DNA from 2 places in the Microbulbifer bruguierae genome. Region 1 is predicted to be linked to the other one. Evidence: predicted binding sites of a transcription regulator. Region 1 holds the regulator's gene; the other holds the start of a gene.

Region 1 (15,481 bases):
GCAACTGGCGGTAATACCCCACCACAGGCACTTTTGGGAAATCCGCCGGCAACCGGGTGGAGGAGTCCACCGCGATCAGGCTGTCACCGCCACCGAGTGCCAACACCAGCTCAGTAATGGAGTGGCCGGCACTGATTACCCGTTCGGGAGCAGCCGCCCAGCTATTACCAAACGTCAGTACTAAAACTGCAGTGGAAGCCATTGCCGCCAATTTTTTAGCCAGGGTTTTCATGGTTCGAATCCCGTCGATAACGTTCGCAAAAATGAAAAACAAAAAATGCACAAATAAAATTTGTTACTTGGTTATTGATTCGCTGAGTCCGGCTGCAATGCGATCTCCGCCACGTCTACGCCCTCTTTCTGCAACAGTGCAAGCAGATCCAGCATCCGCTGCACCGGCACATTGCGATCACTGGCCAGGGCCACCGGGCGTTGGGGATTGGCCAGCAGTGCGGCCATCAGCGCCTGCTCAAACTCACCCTGATTACTGTAGCCACGATCATCGATACCCCACAGGTCGGGGCCGCGATTGGACAGGGAAACGGTCAGCGGGTCAGACGGCATGGCCGCGGCTGTGTGCTCACTGGCCGGCAGGTCCATCGGCAGGGAAGTCAGGCGCATATTCGCGGTCAACAGCAGGAATACCAGCACGATAAAAATGATATCCAGCAACGGAGTCAGATCCGGCGCCAGATTGGCCAGCGAAAATTCTCGTCTGTTGGGCGGGTTGATATTGATCACGCTGCGGGTACCGCCAGATCGCAATTTGATGTCGGGTTGCGCCCTTTTTCCCTCGCCGCCAGCACCCGTTTGCAGGCGCAGGGGTCCAGCCCCTCCAGCCAGAGACTGCCGCGGTTAAACAGGTGCTCCAGATCTGCCACGGTGCGGTCGCTCCAGATCGCCAGCAGGTGCGCACCGGCAATGGCCGGCAGCGCGACAATCAGGCCCGCAGCGGTGGTGCTCATGGCCATTCCCAGGCCGTCCGCCAACAGCGCCGGGGTCACCGCCTCATGGCTGCCGGAGAGCCCGGCAAACATGCCGATCAATCCCAGCACCGTACCCAGCAAGCCCAGCAGTGGGCTGATAATGCCAATGACCATCAACAGACGCAGACCGCTGTGCAGCTGGCGGCGCTGCTCCTGAAGCCAGACGGCCGCCACCTCTTCGCGCTGTTTTTTTTCTGTATTGCGGTGCTGCAGCAGCAGTGCGGTGGCGCGGCTGGCGAGCGCGCGCTCACCTTCACATTGCTGTGCCAGCTGATCCAAACCGGATTGAGCGGTGCACTGCAGCCGCTTGAAAGAACCGCTGATACCGCGATGGCCGGTAATCAACAAGAACCACAAGCGCTCTCCCAGCAGCGCCAGGGCCGCCGCAGAAACAACCAGCAGTGGCCAGCCCATGGGCCCCAGCTGGGCGAAAAATTCTGACCAGGTTTGATGCTCGAACATATTTCACTCAATGGTCGGGTACGGTCGTAGCCGCACGATAAATTATCGCCACCGGTTACAGCGAAAACCGGATGGGCAGGCGCACTCGAGACAGGCGCGCGCGCCCGTTTTCCTTGTAGGGCAGAAAATGCCAGGACTCCACGGCCTGCAGCGCCGCCTCATCGAGACTGTCTACCCCGGAGGACTGCAACAACCGCCGAATCACCTGAGCGCCATTGCGGTCCAGCCGCACCTCTACGATCACGGTGCCCTGCTGCCGGCGCTGTCGCGCCAGTTCCGGGTACACCGGCGCTGCGGGCGGACGGGCGAATGCGGGGCGCTCCACCAATACCGGCTCATCCCCCACACTTTGCTGGCGACTCTGCGGAGCAGTAGCAACCTGGGTATTCACCGCGGCCGCGGACGCTGATGGCGTTTCTGCTCCCGGCAGTGGCGCGACGTCCGGCTGATCAACGGGTTGGACAATCGGTTGTACTGGCACCTGCCCCACCGGTTGTACTTGTTCCGGCGTTTTCTTTTTGGGCTTTGACGGCTCGATTTTTTTAACGGGCTCTGGTTTAACAGGCTCTATCGCTGTCGCTTGCACGGCCGTCTCGGGCTGTACTTCGGGCGGCTGCGCCGCAAGTTTTAACTGCCCCAACTTCAGCGCTACCGACCCGGAAGGTGCCGTCACTGCCGGTGCCGGCGCAGCCCACAGCAGCCACCCGTGCAAGGCGAGCGAGCAGATCACCATCACTGTCAGGCGCAAGTTCACGCTGAAGTTTTCCCCGTATTTTTAATTTATTGAATTTCTGGCAAGACACCCGCCTCAGTGCCGCGCCGCAGCACCGCTAATCGCCATCCCGCTTCCGTTCCGATTCAAGCCCATTTCATTTCCGCAAGCCGAAACAGACACAGGCGTCCCAGTTACTTGTGAACAGAGCGAAGACTAGCAACTTGCAGAACCAATATCAAATGATAATAGTTTGCATTTACATAACTATTAACAACCACTAGTATTCGGCGCAATCGTACCAAGCGGCCAAAAAAATGCCGGCAATACGGATAACCACATGGGAATCAAAAAAAGGGGGCACCGTCATGGGCCAATTCAAGACTCTGAAATTTCATCCGCTCGCAGCAGCAATACTGGTACTGGGTACCAGCAACCTGATGGCACAGACTGATAACGGCGAACAACCGGTGATCCAGTTCGGTGAAGTGGTTGTCGCCGCGGACCGAAATCCCGCCACCAAAGAAAAGGACGCCACCACCGTGGTTGTGGAGCGGACACAGCTGGAAGAGCAGCAGCCGGAATCCATCGCCCAGGCGCTGAAATACGAACCCAACATCCAGGTTGAAGGCGGCCCCCGCTACTCCAACCAGGCACCGAATATCCGCGGTCTCTCCGGCGTGCGCGTACTGCAAACCATCGACGGCGCCCGCCAGAATTTCAATTCTGGCCACCGCGGCACCTACCAGCTGGACCCGGAACTGCTGAAACAGGTAGAAGTAAAAAAAGGCCCCGCCTCCAGCCTGTGGGGCTCCGGCGCCATCGGCGGTGTGGTGGCCATGTCCACCAAGAGCGCCGCGGACCTGCTGAAAAGCGGCGACGCTGTGGGTGGCTACCTGAAGCAGGAACTTGGCAGCAACGGTAGCTCCAGTGAAACCACCGCCGCGATTTACGGCGTGTCCGGCGAGTTTGATTACCTGGTAAACGGCTCTGTTTCCGATCACGACAATGTGGAAATCGGTGGCGGCGAAGAACTGGAAAACAGCGCCAGCGAAAACACCGCCCTGCTCGCCCGTGGCGGCTTCAACATCAGCGACAATCAGCGCGTCGATCTCTCTCTCCGCCACAACAACCGGGAAGAAGGCGTTCCCTCCAACCCCAACGCCAATGTCGGCACCAGCTCTCCACTGGTGGAGCGCGACATCACCGACCAGAACGTGACCGCCAACTACTGGGTGCAAGCGCTGGAAGGCAAACACACTTCCAGGCTCACGATTTTCCGCAACGACACCCAATTCGAAGAGTTCCGCCCGACTCAAGGTGAGACCGGCCAAAACGACAACACCGAAGTCTCCACTACCGGGATTGCCATCACCAATGCCACCGACGGCCTCGGCGCCCAGTGGGTCTACGGCCTCGACTGGTACCAAGATGAGGTGACCACCGTCCGCGATGGCGACAATCGCCCACAAAACCTGAACGCGGACACCGACGTACTCGGCCTTTACGCCCAGGCCGCCTTCACCTTTGCCGACGCCTTCACCCTGACCCCGGGCGTACGCTACGACCGTTTTGAAGCCAACAGCCAGCAACTGGTGGACTCCACCCGCGAAGACACCGCGGTCTCCCCGGCCATCGCCGCGTCGGTAAAAGCCACCGAATGGCTGAACCTGAGTGCCAGCTACGCCAAGGCCTTCCGCGCACCCGGTGTTGAAGAGATGTACACCCAGGGCACTCACTATGCCTACGGCGACTTCAGTTTTATGGGTATGGGTTTTCTCGCCAACACCTTTATTCCCAATCCGGACCTGAAAGCGGAAGAAGCTCAAAACGCCGAACTGCGTGCCGACGTCGCATTCAGCGGCCTCGCCACCGATAGCGACCAGCTCACCGCCAGCGCCACGGTGTTCCGCAACAGGGTCGACAACTTTATCGAGCAGGTAGTGATCAATCCGCACTTTATGTTCGGCTTCCCCATGAACACCACCTACCTGAACGTGGATGAAGCAGAACTGAAAGGCTTCGAATTGAGCGCGAATTACCTGGTCAACGACCTGGAAGTGGGCGCAAGCTACGGCCAGACGGAAGGCAAGGACCTGTCCGATGACAGCTACCTGAGCAGTATCCCCGCCGACAAATTCGTACTGGACCTGGGCTACTACTTCCTGCAGCGCGACCTGAAAACCGGCCTGCGCACCTCGGTGGTCTCCGCCCAGGATCAATTGCCGGCTGAAGAAACCCGCGAGTACGACAGCTACACCCTGGCCGATGCCTACGTGACCTGGGAACCCGCCACTGGCAACCTGAACGGCCTGAAATTGGGCCTGGCCCTGGACAACCTGGCAGACGAGGAATACCGGGTCGCCTTCCAGGAACTGTATATGCCCGGGCGCAACATTAAACTGTCTGCGAGCTACCGTTTTTGATCTGAAAATTTAAGTAACCGCCGAAGCAGTGGTAACCATTGCTTCGGCGACTTCTGTGATAAACGGGAAAAAATTTTTGGTATTGCTTATGCAGGAAAAAGTACAGGAACTGCTGGCCAGTGAATCCGGTTTTACCCTGGAACAAATGGCGCAACAACTCGACACCAGTGTGCGTGAAATCATTGCCAACCTGCCATCCGAGATGGCCTCGCTCGCCGCCAGCGACGCCGTGTGGCAGCTGATTGAAGAGCTACCCAGCTGGGGCAAGGTCACCACCATCGTGCAGAACGAGGGATCGGTATTCGAGTTCAAGGGGGAATTCCCCAAAGGCAGCATTGCCCACGGGTACTACAACTTTATGCACCACAAAAACCCTTTCCACGGCCACCTGCTGGTTGACGGCCTAACTGAAGTGGCTTTTGTGAGCAAACCCCACCGCGGCGCCGAAAGTCACTCCATGGTTTTCCTGGCGCCCAGCGGTAACTGTGTATTCAAGGTATTTCTGGGCCGGGATGCAGAGCGCAAGCTAATTCCGGATCAGATCGAGCGATTTAAAGCATTGAAACAGCAGCTGGCAGGTGCCGGCGCTAAGAATTCCTAACGGGGGAATTGGATCATGACAGAACAGAACAAACTTCAAACCCAGAATCCCAAAACCAACGACGGTGCCGACCTGGTGGCCGAGGTGCGCGATTTCATCGCCAGCCGCAAGCTGCTGAACCTGGCGAGCCTGGCCGCTGGCGGGCATCCACATGCGAGCACCGCGCCATTTCTGGCCGCAGATGGCAACTTTTACCTCTTTATTTCCGATCTTTCCGAGCATGCGGCCAACCTGAAAGCGAACCGTAAGGCTTCTGTGATATTTAATGCAGATGAAGCGGATACCAAGCAGGCGTTTGCGCGTTTGCGGGTGACGTTCAATGTTGAGGCGGGCCTGATCGGCCGTGAGGCGCCTCTTTGGCAGGAGCGCATTGAACAACTGCGGGAGAAGTTCGGACCGGTGATGGATCACCTGAAAGGACTGGAAGACTTCCACCTGTTTGAGCTAAAGCCCAGCGCCGGACGCTATGTCAAAGGCTTCGGCCAGGCCTACGCACTGGAAGGTCTGGAGAAACAGGTAGCCCTGCACCTGAAAGATGGCCACAAGGAAAAGAAAATCGACGCAGCCTGAACCCCTTCGGATTCAGTTTTCAGCCAGGTTTTCCGCCAGCACTGTCTGGCCAAGTATTCTGGCTGAGTCTTCCAACCCCACCCTGCCGACGCCAACAGAGTGGGGAAGTCTCCCTTGCGAACGTTCATTCCAGCGTTCCCAGCACGCCGCCGCTCTCCTGCAACCAAACTGAAATGCTTCTGCAATCCTCACTTGCTATTTTGGTAACAAATAACCAAAGAGTAACAATGATGTCTTCACGAAAGAGCTTACTGCTCCCCCTGCTTTTCCTCTCCGCCTGCTCCGCCAACCCGGCGCAGCAGAGCCTCACCGCCATCGGCACCCTGGTGGAAGAAAACGGCAAGTTCTACCTGCTGGGGGAAGAGGAGCATTACCACCTCAACCGTATGCCGCAACTGAATTACGGGCACTACATTGGCCAGAAGCTGGTAATTCAGGGCGAGATACCGCGCTACTGTCACCAGGCATGGCAGGATTCCATGATAAAGGTGCAGGGCGGCGCAGAAATGGTGGATATGAACAAGGTGGAGTGGTCTGAGTGCCTGGTGGCGGAAAAGGTGAGCCTGGTGACGGCGGATGGCTCACAGCTCATATACGACTGGGAAAAAATCGATCTGCAGGACTATTACTTCTAACTTGGTTACCCACCCTTCCCCCAGCTGGCGTGCGACGCCAGTACACCTTCTTTTTTGGCGCTGGCCGCAGCATCGTGTTACTGCGGCTTGATCCATATCAAGCTTCGACACCTGAGCCATACCAGAATAGAGCCGTGTATAAAGTGGAACTGCGCGAGAAGGAAAGCGTACACTTTCATAATGGAGTAAAGCGCCTATACCAGACGCTCTGCGAAAACCTCGTTGACCCGGCACCCGCACTCGCCAGTTACCCGGCGAAGCGTGTCAGACGAAGGCACGCAGCCTGGCGCCATTGAAATCAGCTACCTTCGTAACTGCAGTGGGTGCCCGCCAACTCGCTGAGAGCGATCAAATCCAGAATGGTGATTGCACGGCCCCGTACACGAATCAGGCCCTGTTTTTGAAAACGGGAAATCAGCCGGCTGACGGTTTCTGCAGTCAACCCCAGGTAGTTGGCAATATCCATACGCGGCATGGTCAGCAGAAATTCACTGGCGGAATAACCCCGCCGCGCATAGCGGCTTGAGATATTGATCAGCAGCGCCGCAAGGCGACTTTCTGCAGAGCGCTTGCCCAATAGCAACAGGGCCTCATTTTCCTGTTTCAGTTCTTCGGAAAAGATGCTGTAGATCTGCTTCTGCAGGGCGGGCACTTGCTGGGCAAGGCTTTCGAGCTGGGTAAACGGCAGCACACAAACACTGCTCTCTTCCAGCGCTTCAGCGTAACCGGGGTGCGCGCCGCTGCTGTAGGCATCCAGCCCCAACAACTCCCCTGGAAGCGCAAAGTGAGTCACCTGGGTGTCGCCATCGGCACCGATCACCGCCGACTTGAAACTGCCGGAACGAATGGCATAAAGATTGGAAAAGGGGTCGCCGGCGCGAAATAGTGGCTCGCCGGTCTTGAGGATTTTTTTCTTGCGCGTCACATGCTCCAGACGCTGGATATCTTCCTCACTCAGGCCCACAGGCAGGCACAGCCTTTTGACCGAGCAATTACCACAGCTGACGGCAGTGGAAAGTTTTCCCATAATTACGTCCATTTTCCCGAAACAAAGCTCAGAGATTCTCACCTTGATCGGGATTTTATCCCTTTCCTGAGGCTTTTCCAGAGGCTAGAGCACACGCGAATATTGCGCGTCAGTTTGCGCCTCATGCAGGTAAGTGTCAAAAGCAGCGGCGGCGTTACGCAGGAACCAGCGTCCACGCTCGGTGACGTAGAGGTCGCGGTCACTCTGTCCCAGCAGGCCATCCTCAAACATGGGCTGCAATCGCGCTAGCTCCCGATGGAAATAACCTGCAAACGGCGCGCCGGTTTTCCGCTCCAGCTCCCTCTTGTCGATACGCAGATGACACATCAATTCCATGATCAGTCCCTGCCGCAGCCGGTCGTCGTCCGTCAATTGCCAGCCGCGGAAAATAGCCTGGCCGCGGGCGGCAATGGCTGTGGTGTATTCCTTCTGGTTGTGCTGGTTCTGCCAGTAGCCATCGGCGCTATAGCTGATAGCCGAGGCCCCGAGTCCCACCAGCGCATCGGCCGGCATCAGGGTGTAGCCCTGGAAGTTGCGCGCCAAACGCCCCTCCGCTGCGGCGATGGCCATGGGGTCATCGGGGCGCGCGAAGTGATCCATGCCGAGAAAGACGTAGCCGGCCTCGGTGAGACGGCGGCTGGCGGCCAACTGCATGGCAATTTTTTCTGACGGCGGCGGCATCAGATCGGAATCGATCAGGCGCTGCGCCTTGAAGCGGTGGGGCAGGTGCGCGTAGTGGTACAGGGCAATGCGATCCGGCGCCAGCTCCAGCACGGTATCGATGGTACGCTCCAGGCTCGCCACGCTCTGCCCCGGCAACCCGTGGATCAGATCGTAAGAGATGGAGCCAAATCCGCGCTCGCGCGCGGCCTCGGTGAGAGTACGCACCTGCTGCGGGGTACAGATCCGGTTGATTGCCCGCTGCACATCAGGATTGAAATCCTGGATTCCCATACTCAGGCGGTTGAACCCAAGGTTGCGCAAGGTATCCAGAGTTTCCAGCTCCAGCACCCGGGGATCGGCCTCGATGCTGTACTCCACATCGTCACCACTGCGCAACTCGAACACGTCCCCCAACCCCACCATCAACCGGGTCAGATCGCGGTCATTCAGAAAGGTGGGCGTGCCACCGCCCAGATGCAGTTGTGTCACCGGCACCGGAGCGACGCGCTCGCGGTACCACTGGGCTTCTTTGAGCAGATGATCGAGATAGCTCGAGGCGAGGCCGTACTGGTGAGTAATAACCTTGTTACAGGCACAGAAATAACACAGGGAATGACAGAACGGGATATGCACATACAGGGACAGAGAGCGCACACTGTTCAGTGCATCCCAGGGTCTTTCTGCGCCGGCAACAGCACCGCTACTTTCATCCACAGCCAGTGGCGCGAAGCGGTCCGCGGTGGGGTAAGAGGTATAGCGTGGACAGGGCCCGGCATAGCGCGCCAGAAGTTCCGGTGAAAGCGGCAATGTAGTAGGCGAGGAGGCCGGCCGGTCCTGCTGAATTTCGTGGGAGGATAAGGTGCTATCGGTGCAATTCTCGGCCATGGGCGGGAACCTGGGATCCTGATCATCTTCGGGTGGGACGGATCGCGCAAAGGTACCCGGGGGCGGTTCGCCGACGCTTGATCCAGATCAACCGCCGGCGGGTTAGAACCGGGAAGTGCAGGGGTTTCAGTACTGCTCAGTCCCCCGCCGGGCGCCGGAACAGGTTCTGGATACTGGAGAAGTCCAGAGCGCGATTGAGCGGGTCGCCGCCGTGCAGCTGATACAGGTTTTTCGCCAGCGCTCCCAGCGGTGTGGACGAGGCGCTGCCGGCTGCGGTATCCATGGCAAGTCCGAGGTCTTTCAGCATCAGCGCCACGGAAAAACCGCCCTCATAATGCTGCGCCGCAGGCACATTTTCCATGACGCCCGGGTAGGGATTGTACTTTTCCAGCGACCAGTTGCCGCCAGAGCTCGCACCCATGATTTCGGACAGCACCCGTGGATCAAGACCGTTATCGACGCCCAGTTGCAGCGCCTCGGCGGTGCCAATCATTTGCACCGCAAGCAGCATGTTGTTGCAGATTTTAGCCACCTGCCCGCTGCCCGCAGGTCCGGCGTGAAACATATTCGCCCCCATCGCCGCCAGCACTGGCCGCGCCCGCTGCAACGCGTGTTCCGCACCACCGCACATAAACGACAGGGTACCGGCCGCCGCGGCAGCAGTGCCACCGGATACCGGCGCATCCAGTGCATCGATTCCGCGCTCACTGGCCGCGGCAATGATCTGGCGGGCATCGTTGGCGGCGATGGTGGAACAGTCGATCAGCAGGGTTGGCGGATTCATCGCCTGCAACAGACCGTGCACTCCCAGATACAGCGCACGCACCGCCTCGCCACTGGGCAACATGGAAATGACAACGTCAGCCCCTTCAATCGCAGCATGCGCGCTTTCGGCTTTGCTGCAGCCATTGGCCTGTGCCTTTTCCAGCATTACCGGGGACAGATCAAACGCGGTGACCGCAAACCCCTGTTTCACCAGATTCGCGGCCATCGGTCCCCCCATGTTGCCAAGGCCGATAAAGGCAATCCTCTGTGGCTTTTCCATTTTTTCCATTCCCTTAATTATTATTTTTTGATTCCTGAGTTCTGATGTCTGGTTACTATCACCTGAATTACCATCCATTGATGATCAGGATATTACAGATCCGCCAGCGGGCTCTCACCCCAGGGCTGGGCGAAACAGGCCATCACCTGCTCGGGTGTCACGGCCTCCAGCGTTGCCGGTTGCCACTGCGGATCGCGATCCTTGTCGATCAGCAGCGCACGCACGCCTTCTTTTACCTGACCATTGCTGCACAAATTCACCGCCAATGCCAGCTCCATGCGCAGTACATCAGCCAGCGACATGTGCCGCGCCCGGCGCAGCTGCTCCCAAACAATCCCGGCGGTAAGCGGACAACCAGCCGCAAGCGTGGCCGCCGCCCGCTGCAGCCATTTATCCTCACCTCGATAATTGATGATGGCCTGATACACCTCCGACAGGGTGGCGCCGTCGGTCAGTTCCTGGATGACGTCGTAGTGGGTGCGAAGGTTCGGTGCCGGCTGTTCGCTGGGGGACATTTCCCGGGACTGGATCTCTTTGCTCACCAGCACCTGGTTGCGCTGTGGATCCCCGGTGAAATCGAGCGCTGCCAGACCGGCGATCAGCGCGTCTTTACCGGCCGCCGGCAGCAGTCTGTCGGCCATGCCACAGTAGAGCGCATCGGTACCGTTAAACTGGGCACCAGTAAGCCCGAGAAACAGGCCGGTACGGCCGGGCATCCGATTCAGAAACCAGCCGCCGCCGACATCGGGAAACAGGCCGATGGTAATTTCCGGCATGGCCATGCGAGTGGTTTCCGTAACAATACGATGACTGGCACCACTCATAATGCCGATACCACCGCCCATAACGATGCCACTACCCCAGACGACGATGGGTTTGGGGTAGGTGTGAATGCGATAGTCCAGGCGGTATTCACGGGTAAAAAAGTCCTGAACGAACTGGCTGGCACCCCGCTCCCGGTAACTGCCAGACTCCCGATACAGTGCCACCACGTCACCACCGGCACACAGCGCTTTCTCACCCGCCCCTTCGATCCAGATACAGGCGAGACTGTCATCCTGCTCCCATTCGTCCAGTTGTGCGGCGATCTGGTCGATCATGTCGAGGTTGAGCGCGTTGAGGGCCTTGGGCAGATTAAGCGTCAATTTGCCGAGGGCGCCCTGGCGTTCAACAATGACGGGGGTTTCCTGGGTCATACTGGTTCCCGGTTGTCTTATTTGGGGCAAAGTTAACCATAGATAGGGCTAAGGTGGCATTACCTGCCTCTTCTTTTGATTGATCTTCCGTGGGCTGCTGAGGGTTTCGTGGTACGTACTTTCGCAAGCGCTGTGGCGGCAGAGCACCGGGGGACAGTTTTCGAAACCGCTGTGCATACATCCCTGTAAGCTGCGTCGCAAACGTCCCTGTTTGCGACGCTTTCGAAAACTGTCCCCCGCCACTCCGCCTTAGCGTTAAAGAAAATTGCTTCGTAGCCTTTTAGCTATACGGGAGTTGAAACGACTGTGCTCAATGCGAAGGCGCTGCTACCGGACTTTCCAAGTACCACCGCAGGACGAATCAAAAACAGCAGGTTGAAGTTTTCCAACAAACTGCTACCTTGCGCGCAAATTCTGACCGACTGGAATGATGCTCTAATGGCTGAATACGTATACACAATGAACCGCGTGGGCAAGGTTGTTCCGCCCAAGCGTGAAATCCTGAAAGATATTTCCCTGTCCTTCTTCCCTGGCGCCAAAATCGGCGTTCTCGGTCTGAACGGTGCCGGTAAATCCACCCTGCTGCGTATCATGGCCGGAGTGGATCAGGACTATAACGGTGAAGCCCGCGCCATGCCGGGTATCAAGGTCGGCTACCTGCCCCAGGAACCGCAGCTGGACCCGAGCAAAAACGTGCGTGGCAACGTGGAAGACGGGGTGCGCGAAGCCATCGACGCCCTCGCCGGCCTCGATCAGGTGTATGCAGACTATGCCGAGCCCGATGCCGACTTCGATGCCCTGGCCAAAAAACAGCAGAAATTCGAAGACATCATCCAGGCCTGGGATGCGCACAACCTTGAGCACCGTCTCGAAGTGGCCGCCGACGCCCTGCGCCTGCCGCCGTGGGATGCAGACGTAAACAACCTGTCCGGTGGTGAAAAGCGCCGTGTGGCCCTGTGCCGCCTGCTGCTTTCCCGCCCGGATATGCTGCTGCTGGACGAACCGACCAACCACCTGGACGCCGAGTCCGTGTTCTGGCTTGAGCGCTTCCTGCACGACTTCGAAGGCACCGTAGTGGCCATTACCCACGACCGCTACTTCCTCGACAATGTGGCCGGCTGGATTCTGGAACTGGACCGCGGTTACGGTATTCCCTGGGAAGGCAACTACACCACCTGGCTGGAACAGAAAGAGAAACGCCTGGAACAGGAGCAGAAAGGCGAACAGGCCCGCGCCAAGGCGATGCAGAAAGAACTGGAATGGGCCCGCCAGAACCCCAAAGGCCGCCAGTCCAAGAACAAGGCGCGCCTGTCCCGCCTGGAAGAAATGCAGTCCCAGGAATTCCAGGCCCGCAACGAAACCAACGAGATCTACATTCCGCCGGGCGAGCGCCTCGGTGACAATGTGATCGAACTGAACAACGTGAGCAAAGGCTTCGGCGATCGCGTACTGGTGGAAAACCTGTCGTTCCGCGTACCCAAGGGTGCCATCGTCGGTATCGTCGGCGGCAACGGCGCGGGTAAGTCCACCCTGTTCCGTATGATCAACGGCAAAGAGCAACCGGATTCCGGTGAGATCAAGATCGGTGAAACCGTACAGATCGCCAGCGTCGACCAGAGCCGCGAAAACCTGGACGACAATAAAACCGTGTGGGAATGTATTTCCGATGGCCACGACCTGCTCAAGATCAACAACTACGAAGTGGGCTCGCGCAACTATATCGGCCGCTTCAACTTCAAAGGCAGCGACCAGCAGAAACGTGTGGGCGAACTCTCCGGTGGTGAGCGCGGTCGCCTGCACCTCGCTTATACCCTGAAGCAGGGCGCCAACGTACTGTTGCTGGACGAACCGTCCAACGACCTGGATATCGAAACCCTGCGCGCCCTGGAAGAAGCCCTGCTGAGCTTCCCCGGCTGCGCCATGGTGATCTCGCACGATCGCTGGTTCCTCGACCGAGTGGCAACCCACATCCTGGCCTACGAAGGCGACAGCAACGTGGTGTTCTTTGAGGGCAACTACACCGAGTACCACGAGGACTTCGTGGCCCGCAACGGTGAAAATGCCACCCCGCACCGGATGCAGTACAAGAAGCTGAAGACCTGATCAGCCTCCAATGAAAACAAAAAAGCCCGCAACCGCGGGCTTTTTTGTGCCGGGAGCGCGGAGCTCCAGCTCCGCAAAGACCACACAACGAAAAAAGGCAGCCCGGAGGCTGCCCAAGAAGGGTCACGATACCTGATCAGAAATCAGAATGAGTAGCGCGCACCCAGTGCGAAGGTACGGCTGAACTTGAAGTTACCGAAGTTATACAGGTCGGCGTACTCATAGTATTCCTGCTGTTTTTCTTCGGTCAGGTTGGTTCCATCGAAGGTAATCACCAGGTCGTCGGTCACGTCGTAACTGGCCTGGAAGTCCAGACTGTTTTCCGGGCTGTGGTAAATACCCAGCGGGTTGGCAAACAACGCGGCCTCATTGCCGTACAGGAAATCCTCACGCCAAACGTAGGCGAGACGCATATCCAGATCGTAGTTGTCGTAGGCCAACACCACGCTGTAGGAAGAATCGGAAACCCCGAACATCGACATTTTGTCGGTGCCAATCACATTGCCATCTTCATCCGTAATCGGGACGTCCTGCCCTGAGTCCAGAATGGTGTAACTCGCCTGAACCCCGAAACCGTCCAGAATGCCCGGCAGGCTTTCCGGGAAGTAGGTCATGCCCAGTTCCAGGCCCTTCAGAACACCCCCCGACGCATTGTCTGGTTGGCTCAGGATGTAGTCATAAAAGCCAATATCCGGCACATCATTGGGGTTGTCCGCGTTGATTCGTTTGCGGAAACCTGCAACCAGCCCTTCGATATCACGCTGGAACCAGGTTACATGGATGGAGCTGGCATCAGCAAAATAGTATTCCAGCGCGATATCGATGTTTATGGATTCGGTCGGTCTCAGGTCGGGGTTACCACCACTCGCTTGTCCGTAACCGATGTTGGTTACATCCGCCTGGTAGGTAATATTGGGGTTGAGATCGACAAAATTCGGCATGCGCAGGGTTTCACCGTAGCTCGCACGGGCGATCAGATCTTCGGTCAGGTGGTAACGCACCATGAGGCTCGGCATAAAGCGGGTGACCGCGTTATTCGCGAGAATTACTTCACCTACATTGAACTGATCCGGGAACTCAATATCGGTATCGACATCCAGAACGCGGATACCCACTTCACCATCCAGGGTGCGCCCGGCAATTTCCGTAGAGAATTCAGTCTGCAGATATACGGCCACCTGCGTTTCATCGACGGCAAATGTCTCAGGCAATACCATTTCATCCGAAGTGAGCAGGCTATCACTGTACGCCCGGCGAATTTCATCGCCGTGCGCATACAACCAACGACCGTCTACCACTGCCCAGCTTCCGGGCATATCGGACTCACCATCGTAGAAATTATTGGTTGAGGTCAGCAGTCCCGGGTAATTGTCGAAGGAACAGGTATCGCATTCACCGATACCGGCACTGCGGGTATACAGGCTTTCTACCGCGGTGCGGCGGTCATAGCGCAGGCCGAATTCAATCTTGTCGAAAATGCCCCACTCGACGAAATATTCGCCATCAAAGGTGAGTGACTTCGCATCCCCTTCATTCTCGAGCTGTGTGTCGTACAGATTGCTCATCTGCCACAGCGCAGGATTGGTGAGATCGCTCTCGTCGATATCGGCGGTGTCCGGATCATCCAGATAGGTCAGCCCGGGAATACCATTGCCGCTATTGAAGTCGACGTACATACGCGGAATGCTGTTGTCTGGCCGCTTGGTCTGCATGGCCAGGAACTCGCTCTCAAAGGTACTTTTCTGGTAAACGAGTTCGGATTCCAGGCGCAGGTTCTCGGTAACGTCCCACTTGCCGCCGAGGGCGTAGACAAAGCTGTCCGTCTTACCCTTGGTGAAGTCGCCACTGGTAAACGCATTGGATTCGTTGACGTAGCGCTCTTTGACGATATTGGTGCCTTCGTACAAAACCACCGGATCCGCCGGATCCACCCCCCACCAGGCATCGGTGTAGGTGAGCAGCATGTTGTTGACACTTTCCTGACGGTAACCGTTATAGAAAGTTTCAAACAGATATTCGGAAGAATCGTTCGGCGCCCACTGCAGGGAGATATTGGCCGCGGGGCGCTCGCGCTCACCGGAGTAGGAATTCTGGATAATGGCATCGCGGCCCAGCAGGTACTCGGTGCCGTCTTCAAGAGTGGAACCCGCCGCGAAAGACAGACCGCGGT
Region 2 (15,481 bases), 1.8 Mb from region 1:
CGCCATCCGTTTCAGGTCTCCAGCAGCACGCCCCTGCAGCCGCGCTTGCTGCTCCTGGTATTGCAGCGCACTTGCCAGCTCCAGTGCCAATTGCGGATTATCCCAGGGGCCAATGGCAGTCACTTTCAGTCGCTCTATCGTGCCGTCCAGCTCCGGCGGGATTACCACATCACGGGTCTGTTCCAGACCGGCGACAAGCCTGCGAATTTCCTTCACGGTCAACTTCTCGATCAGGCCCGAGAGGTCGATAGATTTCTCACCGATATCCACCTTGCCACGCACCCCCAACTGCGCCTTGGCCAGGGTCAGCCGCCCAGTGCGAATACGGATTTCATCGTCTACCGTTTCCACTTCGCCAACGAGATGGAGAGGCTGTTTTTGATAGGTGGATTTCAATTCGATATTGCCATCGGCACTGGGCAGCTTAAGCGGCCCCTTTATGTCCAGATCTGCCGACAACCAGCCCCCTTGCAAGTAATCCTGCCATGGCTGGGAAATCGCCAGCGGCAGCCGATTGAGCTGAACCTGTAACGCCAGTGACTCGCCATCAATGGTGCCGTGCACCTGGTGGCTGGTTTCATCCACCAGCAATTCAAGATCATCTGTCGCTACTGACCAGGGTGACAGTGCAATGTCCCCGCGACCTCGCAAGCCGAAGCGGTGGCGAACCAGCGGCAGGGAAAATCGTTCAATAACAACCTGTATACGATTGTCCCCGGCAATCTTCAGCAATATCTTGCCACCGGCATCAAGCGCTTCGCCGGCAGGCAATTGCAAGGCGCGGGTGAGAAAGCCACCTGGCTGCTCACTCGCCGCCAGAGTCAGTATGTAATTTTCTGCATCCTGCATACTGCCATTGAGCTGGAGGTGCATCTGCTTGCCAGCAATTTCCGCTATATCCAGATGCAATGCGGACTCCTTTCCCGGCCAGTGGTAACTACCGTGGCCGTTGACCGTCAACGCGGGAAAGTCCTGTAACTTGTGATCTATCAGGGTCAGTTTTTCGACCGATAGCTTTTCCAGCCAGATTGCCGGAAGCTTCAGTGCCATCCCCGTGTCTGCGCTCTCCTCTATCTCCTCAGCATTCACATGCGCCTGCAGATACTCCCCGAGCGCCGTATTGTCGAACAACAATGACTGCGCACTAAGCTCCGGCATATGAATCTGGTTGTGCCAGAGTTTTTGCAGATCCAGTTGCAGGGTCAGCTTGCGCGCATCCAACAACGGCTTGTCCTGGTATTGCACCTGCAGCCATTCGAAATACCAGTGCCCCAGCTCGGCACTGCGCAGGCCTTCGGCGTTGATGGAGATGTCCGGTAAAAAATATCGGGCGGCGGCAAGCCCAGCGCGGGTCACCGCTTCGCGCCCGCTATCGGAGCCAATCAGAAAAATCGCCATCAGCAGTGGCATTAACAGGGTGCAAACCAAGACGGTGAAGCGCGGTACTTGCAGCCGGCGACGCCGAAAGGCGTCAGCGCGCCGCGACGGCTCATCATCGGGAGTTGGCGGGTTGGGCGTATCGTGGATGTCGCGCATATCAGAATGCCTGCCCCAGGCTGACATAGATCTGGTAGCTGCTGTCATCCACATCGTCGCGACGATCCAGCGGGAAAGCGATATCGAAACGCAGCGGCGCAAAGGAGGTCATGTAACGCACGCCGAAACCCGCACCCCAGTACAGGTCGTCAAACTGGGGCCGGGGATTCTCGTAGGCGTTGCCGCCATCCACAAACAGAACACCACCCCAGGTCTCGGTAAAGCGAAAACGACCCTCCAGGGAAATTTCACTCAGGCCGCGCCCACCGATGGGATCGGACAAGGTCGGAGGTTCCCCTGCCACGTCAGAGGGGATCAAACGCCGCGGACCCAGGGCCTGATAACTGTAACCGCGCACCGAACCACCACCGCCGGCGTAAAAGCGCTCATCGGCGGGAATATCCAGATTAGCGATACCACTGATCACGCCGGCCTTTATCCGCAGCGCCAGTGTGGGGTCGAATCGGATATCTTCCCCGGTGAGATAACCGGTCATCACCAGGGTATTTTTGACGAAACTGGGGCTATTACCCTTTAGGTCCAGGTACGGTCTGACTTCCAGCGCTACGGTAGCGCCGCGATGGGCGTCCAGCAGATTATCCGTGGTATCGATTTTCATCCCCAGGGGAAAGGACAGCAGATTGTAGTTCTCGCTCTCCTCACCCTCTTCCTGCACCCGGCTGAATTTCAGTTCACTACCCACACTGAAGGTGCGGTGTTTGGTATGACGCCGGGAGATAGTGCCGCCAATCGTCACCGATTCTGCATCGTAGGCATCCCGCTCTTCGTTGGACGATTCAGCCTTCGCCGAGAAGTCCTGATCATCGCGAAAGAAGCGCGGTACGATCAGCTCCCCCTTGATGGACTGCTTGACCTCATTAACCCGGGTTTCCACTTCAATTTTTTCGCCGCGCCCGAGAATATTGCGATGCTCCCATCCCGCGGAAACACCGGCGCCCTCGTCAGACGTATACCCGACCCCCAGGCGCACAGTCTTGTGCTTGCGCTCGATGACATCGAAGGTGATGTCCACGGTACCCTCGTAAGGCTCGGACACGCTGGCGTTGACACCGGCAATCAGGTTTGTCCGCAGTAGGCGCAGTTTTGCCGCATCCACTTTTTTACTGTTGAAACAATCCCCGGATTTGAGCTGCACGCGCTTGCGCAGATATTCCTCGTTGACGGTGGACAGCCCGGCAACATGGACCTGGCCGACATGGACCTGTGGGCTTTCTTTCACCCGGTACCTCAGCCTGGCCGCCTGCTCACTGTGAATGACCGTAGCCTTGTAGCTCACATCCACATTCAGCAGACAAGCGTTAGCGGCGAGGTATTCCTCGATTTTCTTGACCCCCTGGGTGACCTTCTCCGCTTCGAGTGGATCCCCTACCTGCAGGCCCACCCCGGGAAACCCCGGAGCCAACTGCGGTGGCATACGCACTTCCAGGGATTTGATTCGGTACAGTGGACCTGGCACCACGCGATAGAGAATTTCACCATCCGTCACCGTCTGACGCACGCGGCCATCGTAATAGCCGCGGGAACGCAGCAGTTTTTCCAGGGTCCCGCGCTCATAGCGGGCCACATCAAGGGCGTCTTCATAGGATTTGAGTACGCTGCTGGACTTGCGCTGCTCGTTTAGCGCTTCCCGCAACCACTCCTGCAGCTCACTGTCTTCCGCAACACGGACTTTGAATTTGGGCAGGCTATCGAAGAATGGCAGCGCATTCCCCGCCGGCGGCAACAATAGAAAAACGGCCAGCAGCACCAACGCCACGCGAGAAAAAAATGCCGTGCTGGGAGCGAAACAGGAATTGCGCAAGACTAAAAATCCGTTTGCCAATCATTATTCATCACCCGGCGTCCCGACAGATCACATAGCGCCTGTCCGGCAGCCGGGTCAATACTGCGACGCCGGGGATGGGGGAAAGTTGCCCGATACCGGGCGGCTGTGCAGGGTATTTAACCCTTCTTTACACCGCTGGCCAAAAGTGCTCAGCGGGCTGGTAACGAAGGCGTGTCTCTGCGCTCGATCAACGGATTGCAATTCTTGATGATCACCTGACCTTCGAGCAGGTTGCCCTTGGAGTATTCGCTGAAGATGCACTCGTTAGTTTTCGGGTTGTAGTTTTCAACCCACAGGTTGTCATCTTTCCAGGTCGAACCCAGGTGTCGGTGCCCCTCCGGCACGGAGATACGCATCACGCCGCCAAAGCGTTTAACGAAGACCTGTTCAAAATGAAAATAGTAGGCAAGCCAGCCGGCCAGAAAAATGATCGCGCCAAGAATGGCACCTTTGCCCAGACTGCCAAGGCGGCTCCCCGCAAACAGCGACAGCACGACCAGCGCGATGACAGCGGCCCAATAAAGGTAAGTAATCATATTTATCTTCCGTGAATTATTGGTTTACGGACACTGATTGTCAGCTTTCAACAGGGTAGCGCAGATTGCCTGGCGCGGTATAGCGCCTTGTTCAGCCGGGGAATGTGGTTCAGCCAGAGCAAGGCACCGGAAATTCACAAGCGGCCTTGACCTGGATCAAAACCGGCGCGCGGGGAATAAATACACTGGAGGCCGTTAGATAAGATGAGTAACCAGCACTGGAGACTACCATGGACGCCATGATCGACCTTTTCAGCAGTTTTTCCGGCCTGCTGAGCCTGGGCATTATTGCTTTCGTGTGCCTGATGGGCGCCTACTTTACCCGCATGGCTCTGCACAAAATGAATGAGGAACTGGCACAGAAACCCCGATAAAACGGTTTATAAAGTTCCCGCTCGTCGAGACACTATGCGTTACAGCATGCGTTACAGCATGCGTTACAGCATGCGTTACAGCCCGGCAACCTCTGGTTGCCGGGCCTTCATTGACTGTCACTTGCCGTCATTAAGTAGACGCGCCGTTAGTCCCCGGCCAGTTCCGGCAGCCCCTCAAACAATTTCAGCGCTTCCGGGTTGGCAAGAGCCTCCTGGTTTTTCACCGGTTTGCCGTGTACCACATTGCGCACCGCGAGTTCGACAATTTTGCCACTAATGGTACGGGGGATATCTGCCACCTGGATCACTTTGGCCGGCACATGGCGCGGTGTGGTGTTGGCACGAATGGTGGTGCGGATTTTCTGGGTTAAATCGTCGTCCAGGGTCAGTCCTTCGCGCAATACGACAAACAGCACCACCCGTACATCGTCGCGCCACTCCTGACCGATACAGATGCTATCCAGCACCTCCGCCACCTTTTCCACCTGACGATAGATTTCCGCGGTCCCGATACGTACCCCGCCCGGGTTCAGCACCGCATCGGAGCGGCCATAAATGATCACCCCGCCGTGTTCGGTGATTTCTGCATAGTCGCCATGGGCCCAGACTCCAGGCCAGCTGTCGAAATAGGCTCCACGATACTTGCTACCATCGGCGTCGTTCCAGAAGCCGACGGGCATACAGGGAAACGAGCTGGCACATACCAGTTCACCTTTTTCCTCCTGCACCGACTTGCCCTCTTCGCTCCACACCTCTACCGCCATGCCGAGACCGCGGCACTGTAGCTCTCCCGGGTACACCGGCAGCGTGGGGTTCCCCAGCGCAAAGCAGGAAATAATGTCAGTACCACCGGAAATGGAAGACAGGCAGACATCGGATTTGATATCCCGGTAGACGTAGCGGAATCCTTCGTGGGCCAGAGGCGAGCCGGTGGAAAGCACCGCCCGCAACTCCGCCAGTTGGTGGCTTTCCCGGGGCTTGCAGCCGGCCTTTTCCAGTGCCGCGATATATTTGGCACTGGTACCAAACACACTGATGCTTTCTTCGTCGACCATATCCCACAGACTCTGGGCCGCCGGGTAAAACGGCGAGCCATCGTAGAGCACGAGGGTGGCGCCACAGGCGAGGCCACTGATCAGCCAGTTCCACATCATCCAGCCGCACGTGGTGAAATAGAACAGGGTGTCATCTCGGGAAATATCCGTATGCAGCCGGTGCTCCTTGATATGCTGCAGCAGAGTACCGCCGGCACCGTGGACTATGCACTTGGGCACACCGGTGGTGCCAGAGGAATACATGATATAGAGCGGGTGATTGAATTCACTCTGCACAAAGGTCAGCGGCTGCTGTGGTGCTGCGTCAACGAAGGCATTCAGAACACAGGCGCGATCGAGCCCGACGATATCCGCGGCAGTCTGCTCAGCGCTGCGAGCAACTGGCACCACTACCAGCTTCTGGATAGAGTCGATCTGGTCCACGATCTGGCGCAGACGAGGCAGTGAGTCGATGGTCTTGCCGTTGTAGAAATACCCTTCGCAGGCAAACAGCACCTTTGGCTCAACCTGGCCAAAGCGATCGAGCACACCATTGATACCAAAGTCCGGAGAGCACGATGTCCAGATGGCGCCGAGGCTGGTAGCCGCAAGCATAGCCACGGCAGTATCGATGATATTGGGCATAAACCCCGCAATCCGGTCGCCCTTGCCAACCCCCTCTGCCGCCAGCGCCGCGGCGAGGCGCTCTACCTCGATAAACAGTTTCCCATAGGTCAACTGCCGGCGGCTGCCGTTTTCCAGCCGCTCCACCAAGGCCACCTTGTCGTCCCGATAGCGCAGCAGGTTTTCCGCGAAATTCAGCCGCGCTTCCGGGAACCACTCGGCACCAGGCATCTCATCCCGGCCGAGCACCCGCTCGCCACGCTGACTGGCAATCACCTCACCAAAGTCCCACAGCTGGGTCCAGAACGCCTCGCGCTGATCTACCGACCACTGATACAGCGCCTGGTAATCCGACAGTGACAGCTGATGACGCTCATTCACCAGACGTCGAAACTGATTCATTTGCGTGGCGGCAATGACCGCGGCGGTCGGCTGCCAAAGGGGTTGTACGGGATTACTCATCTTGAAAGACTCTCATTTCCTGCCTACTCATCCTGCCTGGCACCGGAGGACCGTATCGGCACCTGCTCTATTTATTCGTTTCAGGGGCTATCTGCCATGTCCTCTGAATGGTTGACCATTATTCGCGGTCTCGCTACGCAAACAATCATGCCTTGGTCTAACTGTTAAAACTAATTTAAACTATTTAATATTTTATAAATTTTACTTAACAATCTTTCTATGCAGGACTGTCGACGTTGAGTGCCACCATCAAACAACTGCGAGCCTTTGCGGCCGTGGCCCGGACTCGCAGTCTGGCGGAGGCCAGCGCACAGCTGCACGTTTCGCAGCCGGCCATTTCCATCGCCATCCGCAGCCTGGAGGAATCCCTCGGGGGAGACCTGTTCAGCCGCGACGGCCGCCAGCTCGTGCTGACACCGGAGGGCGAACAGTTTGTAGCGCGCGCGCAGCAGTTGCTGCACAACTGGGACAACACCTTGAACGCTGCCCGGCAGCGCTTTCAGCTGCAGCACGGGCAGCTGTCCCTGGCTGCGGTGCCAGCGTTCACCCTCAACCAGCTACCGGACCTGTTGAAACGGTTCCACCAAAAGCACCCCGGCATCAATATCGTGCTTGAGGATATCGTCATGGAGCGTGTGGTCAGCGCCGTTCAGGAGGGCCGTGTGGAATTGGGTATCAGTTTTCGCCCGGACGACCTCGGTAATCTGGCTTTCACCCCCATCGCCGACGACCGCTTTATCGCAGTAATGTCGCCAGATCATGCCCTGAATGGCAGCGGCAACCTCACCTGGCGGGAGCTGGCGGCAGAGCCCTTTATCGCGATGAATCGCGGATCGGCAGTACGTCGCTGGACCGACGCCGCATTTGCACAGTGTGCGCAGAAAAAAGAAAGGAGAATAGCTCCACGTTTTTTGTGTGAAGCGAACCAGCTCAGCACTATCGGTCGACTGGTCCAGTCCGGGTTAGGCGTGAGTGCGGTACCCAGCCTGTGTATGTCGCAGATGCAATCCTATGGACTGAGTTGTCGACCGCTGTCTGAGCCGGAAGTGGTCCATCAGGTGGGTATTCTGACAAAAGCGAGCGCCGCCCTGTCAGCACCGGCCAGGGCGTTTATTGCCCTGGCTACCACATGAGTCTGCGCCGAACAAAATCATGGACACAAGGTGTACGCTGCACAACCGCCGGCAACAGGAACAGAAAAACCGGCCACTGGCCGGTTTTAAAATCAATGGTGGATCCCCCTTACTGGGCGGTGGCGCGCAGCATCCAGGCGGTTTTCTCGTGAACACGCATACGGTCGGAAACCAGCGCTGCCGTCGATTCATCGTCGCCTTCCTGGGCGGCCTTTAGCACTTCGCGACAGGTTTTCACCACCTGCTCGTGCCCATGGGTGAGAATCCGCACCATGTCCTCCGCGGCGGGCACGTCTTCCGTTTCACTGATAGAACTCAATGCCGCAAACGCCTTGTACGTTCCCGGTGCAACCACATCCAGGGTACGTATGCGCTCGGCAATTTCATCCACTGCCGTCGCCAATTCGGTGTAGTGCTCTTCGAACATCAAGTGCAATTCACGGAACAGGCGGCCCGTCACGTTCCAGTGGAAATTGTGGGTTTGCAGATACAGTGTATAAGTGTCTGCGAGCAGTCGCTTCAACCCCTCCGCAATTTGCTCGCGATCTTTTGCACCAATACCGATATCAATATTGCTCATTAGCAACCTCATTTTTCTGGCTCGGGTTCATTCCTTTTCCTCGGGCGACGATGCCTGCTTCATTACACATACCAGTTTCTTGCCAATCCTATTGCCAATCGGCTGTAGAAACCGTGCAGCTTCAGAACAAAAAATCGCAGGCTTATTTTGTCACACCTGATGCCTACAGATAGTGCCACCTATACAGGTGGCATCAACTGATCTACATCAAGTCAGAATAGATACTAGGGTCTCAGGTGGCTTTTCAAACCCCTGCGCCCATTGATCATCCAAATACCGCCGATAGCCTTAGCCAATCACCAGCCGCACTGGCGGTCCTTGTTCTGCTCCTGCAGGTAATCCATCAACGGCTGGAAGTAGTCCACGATGGCCGAGGCATCCAGCTCTCGCTGCCCGGTCAGGGCTTCCATCGCATCCGGCCAGGGCTTGCTGGCGCCCATAGCGAGCATATCCCGCAGCTTCTTGCCCGCAGCTTCGTTTTTGAAAATCGAACAGCGGTGCAGTGGTCCGGTTTCGCCGGCCGCTTCACACAGTGCACGATGGAACTGGAACTGCTGGATACGCGCCAGGAAGTAGCGGGCATAGGGGGTGTTGCCGGGAATATGGTATTTCGCACCCGGGTCAAAATTCGCCTCGGAGCGTGCAACCGGTGCCTGTATGCCCTGATATTCTTCCCGCAATTTCCACCACGCCTTGTTGTAGTCTCCCGGCGGCACTTCACCGTTGAATACCTGCCAGCGCCACTTGTCCACCAGCAGCCCGAACGGCAGAAACGCGATCTTGTCCAGGGCCTGCTGCATCAGGTAACCCAGGTCTTTGTCCTCACCGGGGATCTCATCCATCAACCCGATTTGTTTCAGGTACTTGGGGGTAATGGAAAGTGCGATGGTGTCACCCACCGCTTCGTGGAAGCCATCGTTTGCGCCGTTCTTGTAGAGGAATGGTTGCTTATTGTAGATACGCTGATAAAAGTTGTGCCCCAGCTCGTGATGCACAGTAATCAGATCTTCACCGGTTTTATTAATGCACATTTTGATGCGGATATCGTCCTTGTCATCCAGGTCCCAGGCACTGGCGTGACACACCACATCGCGATCGCGAGGTTGAACGAACTGCGAACGTTCCCAGAAGGTTTCCGGCAAAGGCTTAAAGCCGAGGGAGGTGAAAAACTTCTCTCCCGTCTTGACCATATCCTTCTCACTCATGCCGGAATCCACCACCAGCTGGGTAAGATCGTAAGGTGCCTCCATATCGTCGTCTTTGACGATATCGTAAATATTGCCCCACTCCTGGGCCCACATATTGCCCAATAGATGTGCAGGGATTTTTCCAGTGGCAGCCACCACCTCATCACCGTAATGGTCATTCAACCTGGCGCGCACATGGCAGTGAAGCGCTTCATAAAGTGGTTTGACCTTATTCCACTGCGCATCCATATCTGCAGCAAAAGCATCTGCCGGCATATCGTACTTCGAACGCCACATCACACTGAGATTGTCGTAACCCAACGCTTTGGCGCCGGCATTGCCGATTTCCACCTGGCGCTGGTAGAGAGGCTTCATCGGCGGCGCCACTTTGCGCCAACCAACCCACAGTTCTTTGAGAAGTTTGGGGTCGCGGCTGTTTGCCATCATTTGCCCCATTTCCGTCAGCGTGTAGCACTTGCCCTCGTCCGCTTCAGCTGCGCCACCGGTTTTTTTGTCGGGGCAGTATTTGCCCGCGCCGTACATGCCCTGCATTTTGGAGCCAATCTGCGCCAGTTCGGCGGTCAACTCCGGGTCATTGGGTGCGGGGAAGACGAGTCCCTGCTTGAGCATGGTGAGCATGCGGCGGGTTTCAGGGTCCAGTTCGACATCGTCAAACTTCGCCGCTTGCTGGGCCAGCTCCACCGCAAGCGAAGTGAAGCGCTCTGACGCCAGGGATTCCACAAACTGGGAATCCATATTGATGTAGGTCTGCGCCAACCAGCTCGCATGGTTTGCTTCCAGAGACATTTCTTCCAAACGCTGCTGAGCATCTTCAAGAAATGCCTTGGCATCATCCGCAACTGCGGCGCCGGTCACCGGAGCGTCTTCCGCGATTCCACCGGCCGCCGCGGTATCGGTGGCGGTATCGGCAGATTGCGCCTCTGGCGCCGCCACCTCCGCTTGCCCCGGTTTCGGCTTGTCTGTTGCGCGGTCGCACCCGGCGGCAGCCAAAGCGGCGACAGCAATAACCAACGCGAGCTTTTTCATCGGCATCCTCTGCTTGATTTATTAATTTTCTGATTTTGATGGGGCCCGAAATGGGAGGCGAAAATATTCCTGTTGTCGCCGTTTATAGCACATGGTTGCCAATCAGCGAGACGGCACCACAAGCTGGCGCCAAACATAGGCACAGAATTCCATGAGAAGGGACTTATTTGGAGAAAAATTTCGAAAATGGCACAGAAGAATCCATCGCACAGCAGCAATGTACACAAAAAATCATGAAGCTTTCGAAAAGGTAGTACGGAGGGAGAAGAATTGGAGGTAGCCCAACCAGCACATCCCCGGCACATGATGTCACTGCTACCGTTGCTCCCTTCCGGGCCTGGCGGGGTTCACAGCTGATCATTGCGAGGAGACCGGAAGGGCCACCATCACGCTCGAGCACTCAGACTAGCACCACTACAAGACTCAACAAGCAGTGGCTGCGCTCGAAGAGGGCGCGATTATAGAGACTCTCGGCGCCAGGTTCCAGTCCCAATTTTTATCCCGCCACCCGGTCACTGGAAATGGCCGTTCTCACCTGCAGGTATTACTGGCAAATTCCTCGGGCAAAAGGTCAATTCACCAGCGCAAAAAGCTATACTGTGCGGCGCCCGAATCCGGGCGAATCACTCTATGTAATGCCGGAACTTCTATGCACCTGTTTGTCGACAATCTCACCAATGTGGATTTCAGCTATCTCCACCACTCTCGCGGTATTGTCGGCGAAACCTGGCTGGCCAATGCGGCACTTGACGGTGCCCTGGATCACCAGGGAATGGTCTGCGACTTCGGTATCGTCAAGAAAACCCTGCGGAACTGGCTCGACACAGAGCTGGATCACCGCCTGCTGGTCCCCACGCTATCCCCGCATCTGGACCTGAGCGAGAACAACGGGCAAGTGGCTCTGCAATGGAATCTCGCAAATGGCGAAACGATCGTCGTGAACGGCCCGGCCCAGGCTTTCGCCCTGGTTGCAGCGGAAGCCGTCACACCGGTGTCCGTTGCCGCCTGGAGTGTCGCGCAACTGGATGGAATCTTTCCCACCAGTGTCGACCAGCTGAGCCTGAGTTTTTCTCACGAAGTCATCGACACGCCCTACTACCACTACAGCCACGGCCTGAAAAAGCACGACGGCAACTGCCAGCGCATTGCCCACGGCCACCGCTCGCGGATATGTATCCATATGGACGGCGAACGCAGCAGCGCCCTCGAATCCCAATGGGCACAACGCTGGCAGGATATCTACCTAGGTACCCGGGAAGACCTGAAGGGGGAAGATCAGGAGTCACTGCATTTCGCCTATCGCGCCCGCCAGGGAGATTTTGCCTTGAGCATGCCCGCAAGCCGCTGTGAACTTCTCGACTGCGATACCACGGTGGAGCAGCTCGCCCAGTATATTGCTGACCAACTCGCCAGCGCGCACCCCGGCCGCGATATACGCGTGCGCGCCTACGAGGGGATCGGCAAGGGCGCCATTGCCAGTGCCAAACACTGAATCGGCACTGACACTCGCATAGACAGACTATGAACCTGATTTTACTGGAGCCCGGCGACATTCAATCGCCGGCAATGTCGCAATCGCCGTTTGGAAACTCTTCCGGCGATGAACATTCAGAGCAGCCCCCGATCCGCGCCCAGCTTCGCGACCGGCGTTTTCAACATGTCGTGGAAGTCCATCGCGCTGACGTGGGTGACAAGCTCAAGGTCGGACTGCTCGACGGCAAGATCGGCGAGGCTCGTGTCGTGGAGCGAGGGGAGTCCCATATCACTCTTGAGGCAACCTTTCATCGCGCTCCGCCGCCGCCCCTGCCGCTCACCCTGATTCTGGCCCTGCCACGGCCGAAAATGCTCAAGCGCACCATCCAGCACGCCACTGCGCTGGGGGTAAAAAAACTCTATCTGATCAATGCCTACCGGGTGGAAAAATCGTACTGGCAGAGTCCCTGGCTCGCCCAGGACAAGCTTCGAGAGCAGTGCCTGCTGGGGCTCGAGCAGGCCGTTGATACCACCCTCCCGCACATCGAATTGCGCAAGCGCTTCAAACCGTTTGTGGAAGACGAGCTGCCGTCGATTGCCAGCGACTCACTGAAACTGGTGGCACACCCGGTCACCGACGCGCCCTGCCCAGTGGATATCCAACAGCAGACAACCCTGGCCGTTGGTCCGGAGGGGGGGTTTATTCCCTATGAGGTGGAAAAGTTGCAGGAGGCGGGGTTTGCCCCGGTGCATCTGGGGCCGCGTATTCTGCGAGTGGAAACAGCCTTGCCGGTACTCATGAGCCGCCTGTTTCCAGGTCGCTGAGCCGCGGAGTTCCAGTTCGCAGCGCGCTCGGAGATACTCATCCCAGCGAGCCACATGGAATAGCGGAAGAATAGCGGAAGGGCCGCACCGCCGAGCCCGGCAGGTGCGGTAAAACTCTTATTGATCCCGTTTGCGTTCCCACTGCTCTTTGCGCTTTTCAAAACGGGCCTTACCCTCAGCCTTCATCTCTTCCAGCTTGGCTTTCTGTTCGTCCGTCAGAATGGACTCGAACTGTACCTTCCGCTCGTGCATGTACTGCATTTTTTGCACTTCCAGGCGGCCCAGCTTTGCTGCCAGATCATCCAGTGTCGCCTGATCGGCGCCAGACTCAATGGCCTCCCGTAACTGCTCATGCACCTGATGCATTTCCTCGCGCGCTGCCTTGCGCGCCGCTTTGCCGGCCTCGCGATTGGCCTCCATCTGCGCTTTCTGACCTTCGGTCAGATCCAGCTTCTCCGCCAGATGCTCAAGCATGCGCCCTTCATGAAATCCACCGTGGTGACCATGGTGGCCTTCTGGCCCGTGGCCGCCATCCGGAAATGCCATCACCATTCCCGGAGCAGTCAATGCGAGACCCAGTGCCAGGCCGCCTGCGAGCGCTTTGAATTTGTTCATAGTGTCATCCTCAAGTGATGCTGAATAACGATACCGTGTGGGGGGTACCTTATGTATATGTGTTTCCCGATTCGGTAGCTGCATATTAGGCTCCGCCACTGTAAAGAGGGGATAACCGCAGTAAACATTTGTTAAGAACGGTAAAACCCGCAATACCCGCCATCAGCTCTCCGGCGAGGTATGCATATAATGCGTCGCAACAATGCTGCTAATTTTCGCAACAAGGGTGAAGAATGAGTCACATTCTGTTGGTGGACGACGACACCGAACTGACTGAGCTGCTTGAGGAGTTTCTGATCGGGGAAGGGTTTGAAGTTACCGTGGCCAATGACGGGGGCAACGGGCTGGAGCTGGCGCGCAAGCAGTCTTTTGACGCACTGGTACTGGACGTAATGTTGCCGGTACATAATGGCTTTGACGTATTGCGCAAGCTGCGCGAGGACACCGCCAATCCCGGTCATTCGCTCCCCGTGGTCATGCTCACCGCCAAGGGCGATACGGTGGATCGTATTGTCGGGCTCGAAATGGGCGCCGACGATTATCTGCCGAAACCCTGTAACCCGCGGGAACTGGCAGCACGCTTGCGCGCCATATTGCGCCGCGGGCGTGGCAGCGAGGCGGAAACCTCTGACAACGCGCTGTCCAGCGGCCCACTGCGCCTGGTACCCAGGGAGCACCTGTGCCACTGGGAAGAACAGGTCATCAATCTGACGGGGGCGGAATATGCAGTCCTGAGGGTACTGGTCGAAAACGTCGGCGAGGTGGTCAGCAAGGAAGTGCTCACAGAGCAGGCCCTGGGCCGCAAGCTGATGCCCTACGATCGCTCTATCGACGTGCATGTAAGTAATATCCGCAAGAAACTGGCTGAGCGCGGCGCCAGCCGCGACCTGATCATCAATATCCGCGGCGCCGGTTACATGCTTACAGGCGGCCAGGGTTGAAGCCATGAACAGTCTGTTTGGAAGAATGTTTCTCGGCGCCTGGCTGACCGCGGTCATCATGGTGCTGGCAGCGGTCTACATCACCCAATTCAGCGAGTTCGGCAATCCTCGGCATAAAGACCGCTGGGAAGGGCCCGAGATGTTTCGGGAACTCACTCACAACCTGCGCATGACCCGTCGCAACGGTAGCGAACATTTCCGACACTGGCTAGAAGACCAGCCGCCCAAAGTGCAGGCGCGGATTTTTGCCCTCGACAGTCGCGGCCGCGAACTACTCGGGCGCCAGATATCCCCATCGATGATTCCCCTCCTCGAGTCTATCAATTACCGCAACCGGGAATCCCGCGCACTGGTAGACAAAAAACCAACCGTCGCATTTTTTGTGCCCCAGCGGGACAACGACAGCCTGCGAGTAGTGTTCATTGCCGGCATGAGCAAGGAAGAACTCCTGCTTCGATTTATTCTGCGCAACTTCTGGCCAATTCTTGTGCTCGCCACCCTCGCCTCCGGCCTCGCCTGTTACTGGCTGGCGCGCTACCTGAGCAAGCCCCTGGATAATCTGCGCACGGCCACCAGACGCGTAGCCGCCGGCGACCTCAGCTATCGGGTAACGCCAACCCTGGGGGGGCACAGCCGCGAACTGGGCGAGCTCGCCGGGGACTTCGATTCCATGACCGCGCAATTACAGGAATCCACGGCTGAGCAGCGCAGATTGATCAAAGACGTCTCCCACGAATTGCGCTCTCCGTTGGCCCGCCTGCAAGTGGCTCTCGGTATCGCACGGCAGAAAAATGTGCAGGCTCTGGACCCGGAGCTGGACAAAATCGGCAAGGCGGCGGATTACCTGGAAGACATTATCAGCGACATCCTCTCCCTCCCGGTCAGCGGTGGCGACGATCGCCCACTGGACGATGTGGTGGAAATGAACAGCCTGTTGATCGCCCTCACCGATGACCTCAAGGACGAAGCCCAGGGCAAGCAAGTACATTTCGACCTGCGCAGCGATGACCACGAATTGCTGGTCGCCACGCGCGGCAGTTCGCTGACCGCAGCGCTGGAAAACATTCTGCGCAATGCGATTAAATACAGTCCCTGCGGCGGCCGCGTAGCAGTGGAAATCCGGCACCGGCAGGAGCAGTGCGAAATTCAGGTCACGGATTCCGGCAACGGGGTACCAGAAGCTGAACTGAAAGCCATTTTCCGCCCCTTCTACCGCACTGATGAAGCGCGCAGCCGGGAAAGCGGCGGTTTTGGCCTGGGACTTGCCA

Evidence for each region. Region 1 encodes FNR, which switches genes on or off when oxygen is low (the NO sensors DNR and NnrR bind a similar motif). Its sites were predicted from a motif close to TTGATNNNNATCAA; they were not measured.
Region 2: the regulator FNR is predicted to act here: its motif matches at 4,065-4,078, upstream of PVT68_RS04230 (DUF3149 domain-containing protein).

The regions. Positions count from the first base shown of each region.
Region 1 is NZ_CP118605.1:3,637,106-3,652,586, reverse strand. It holds gene PVT68_RS15135 (heme/hemin ABC transporter substrate-binding protein) at 1-232, opposite strand, end outside; gene PVT68_RS15130 (ExbD/TolR family protein) at 304-741, opposite strand; gene PVT68_RS15125 (MotA/TolQ/ExbB proton channel family protein) at 738-1,448, opposite strand; gene PVT68_RS15120 (energy transducer TonB) at 1,504-2,202, opposite strand; gene PVT68_RS15115 (TonB-dependent hemoglobin/transferrin/lactoferrin family receptor) at 2,529-4,586, shown strand; gene hutX (heme utilization cystosolic carrier protein HutX) at 4,675-5,187, shown strand; gene PVT68_RS15105 (pyridoxamine 5'-phosphate oxidase family protein) at 5,203-5,757, shown strand; gene PVT68_RS15100 (hypothetical protein) at 5,988-6,392, shown strand; gene fnr (fumarate/nitrate reduction transcriptional regulator Fnr) at 6,691-7,419, opposite strand; gene hemN (oxygen-independent coproporphyrinogen III oxidase) at 7,504-8,967, opposite strand; gene mmsB (3-hydroxyisobutyrate dehydrogenase) at 9,104-10,012, opposite strand; gene PVT68_RS15080 (enoyl-CoA hydratase/isomerase family protein) at 10,105-11,208, opposite strand; gene ettA (energy-dependent translational throttle protein EttA) at 11,647-13,311, shown strand; gene PVT68_RS15070 (TonB-dependent receptor) at 13,455-15,481, opposite strand, start outside.
Region 2 is NZ_CP118605.1:976,714-992,194, forward strand. It holds gene PVT68_RS04215 (translocation/assembly module TamB domain-containing protein) at 1-1,536, opposite strand, end outside; gene PVT68_RS04220 (autotransporter assembly complex protein TamA) at 1,538-3,358, opposite strand; gene PVT68_RS04225 (hypothetical protein) at 3,532-3,918, opposite strand; gene PVT68_RS04230 (DUF3149 domain-containing protein) at 4,149-4,292, shown strand; gene PVT68_RS04235 (acetoacetate--CoA ligase) at 4,439-6,412, opposite strand; gene PVT68_RS04240 (LysR family transcriptional regulator) at 6,649-7,545, shown strand; gene PVT68_RS04245 (Dps family protein) at 7,655-8,125, opposite strand; gene PVT68_RS04250 (M2 family metallopeptidase) at 8,422-10,359, opposite strand; RNA gene ffs (signal recognition particle sRNA small type) at 10,640-10,736, opposite strand; gene PVT68_RS04260 (6-carboxytetrahydropterin synthase) at 11,009-11,851, shown strand; gene PVT68_RS04265 (16S rRNA (uracil(1498)-N(3))-methyltransferase) at 11,881-12,657, shown strand; gene PVT68_RS04270 (Spy/CpxP family protein refolding chaperone) at 12,775-13,272, opposite strand; gene PVT68_RS04275 (response regulator transcription factor) at 13,506-14,213, shown strand; gene PVT68_RS04280 (ATP-binding protein) at 14,218-15,481, shown strand, end outside.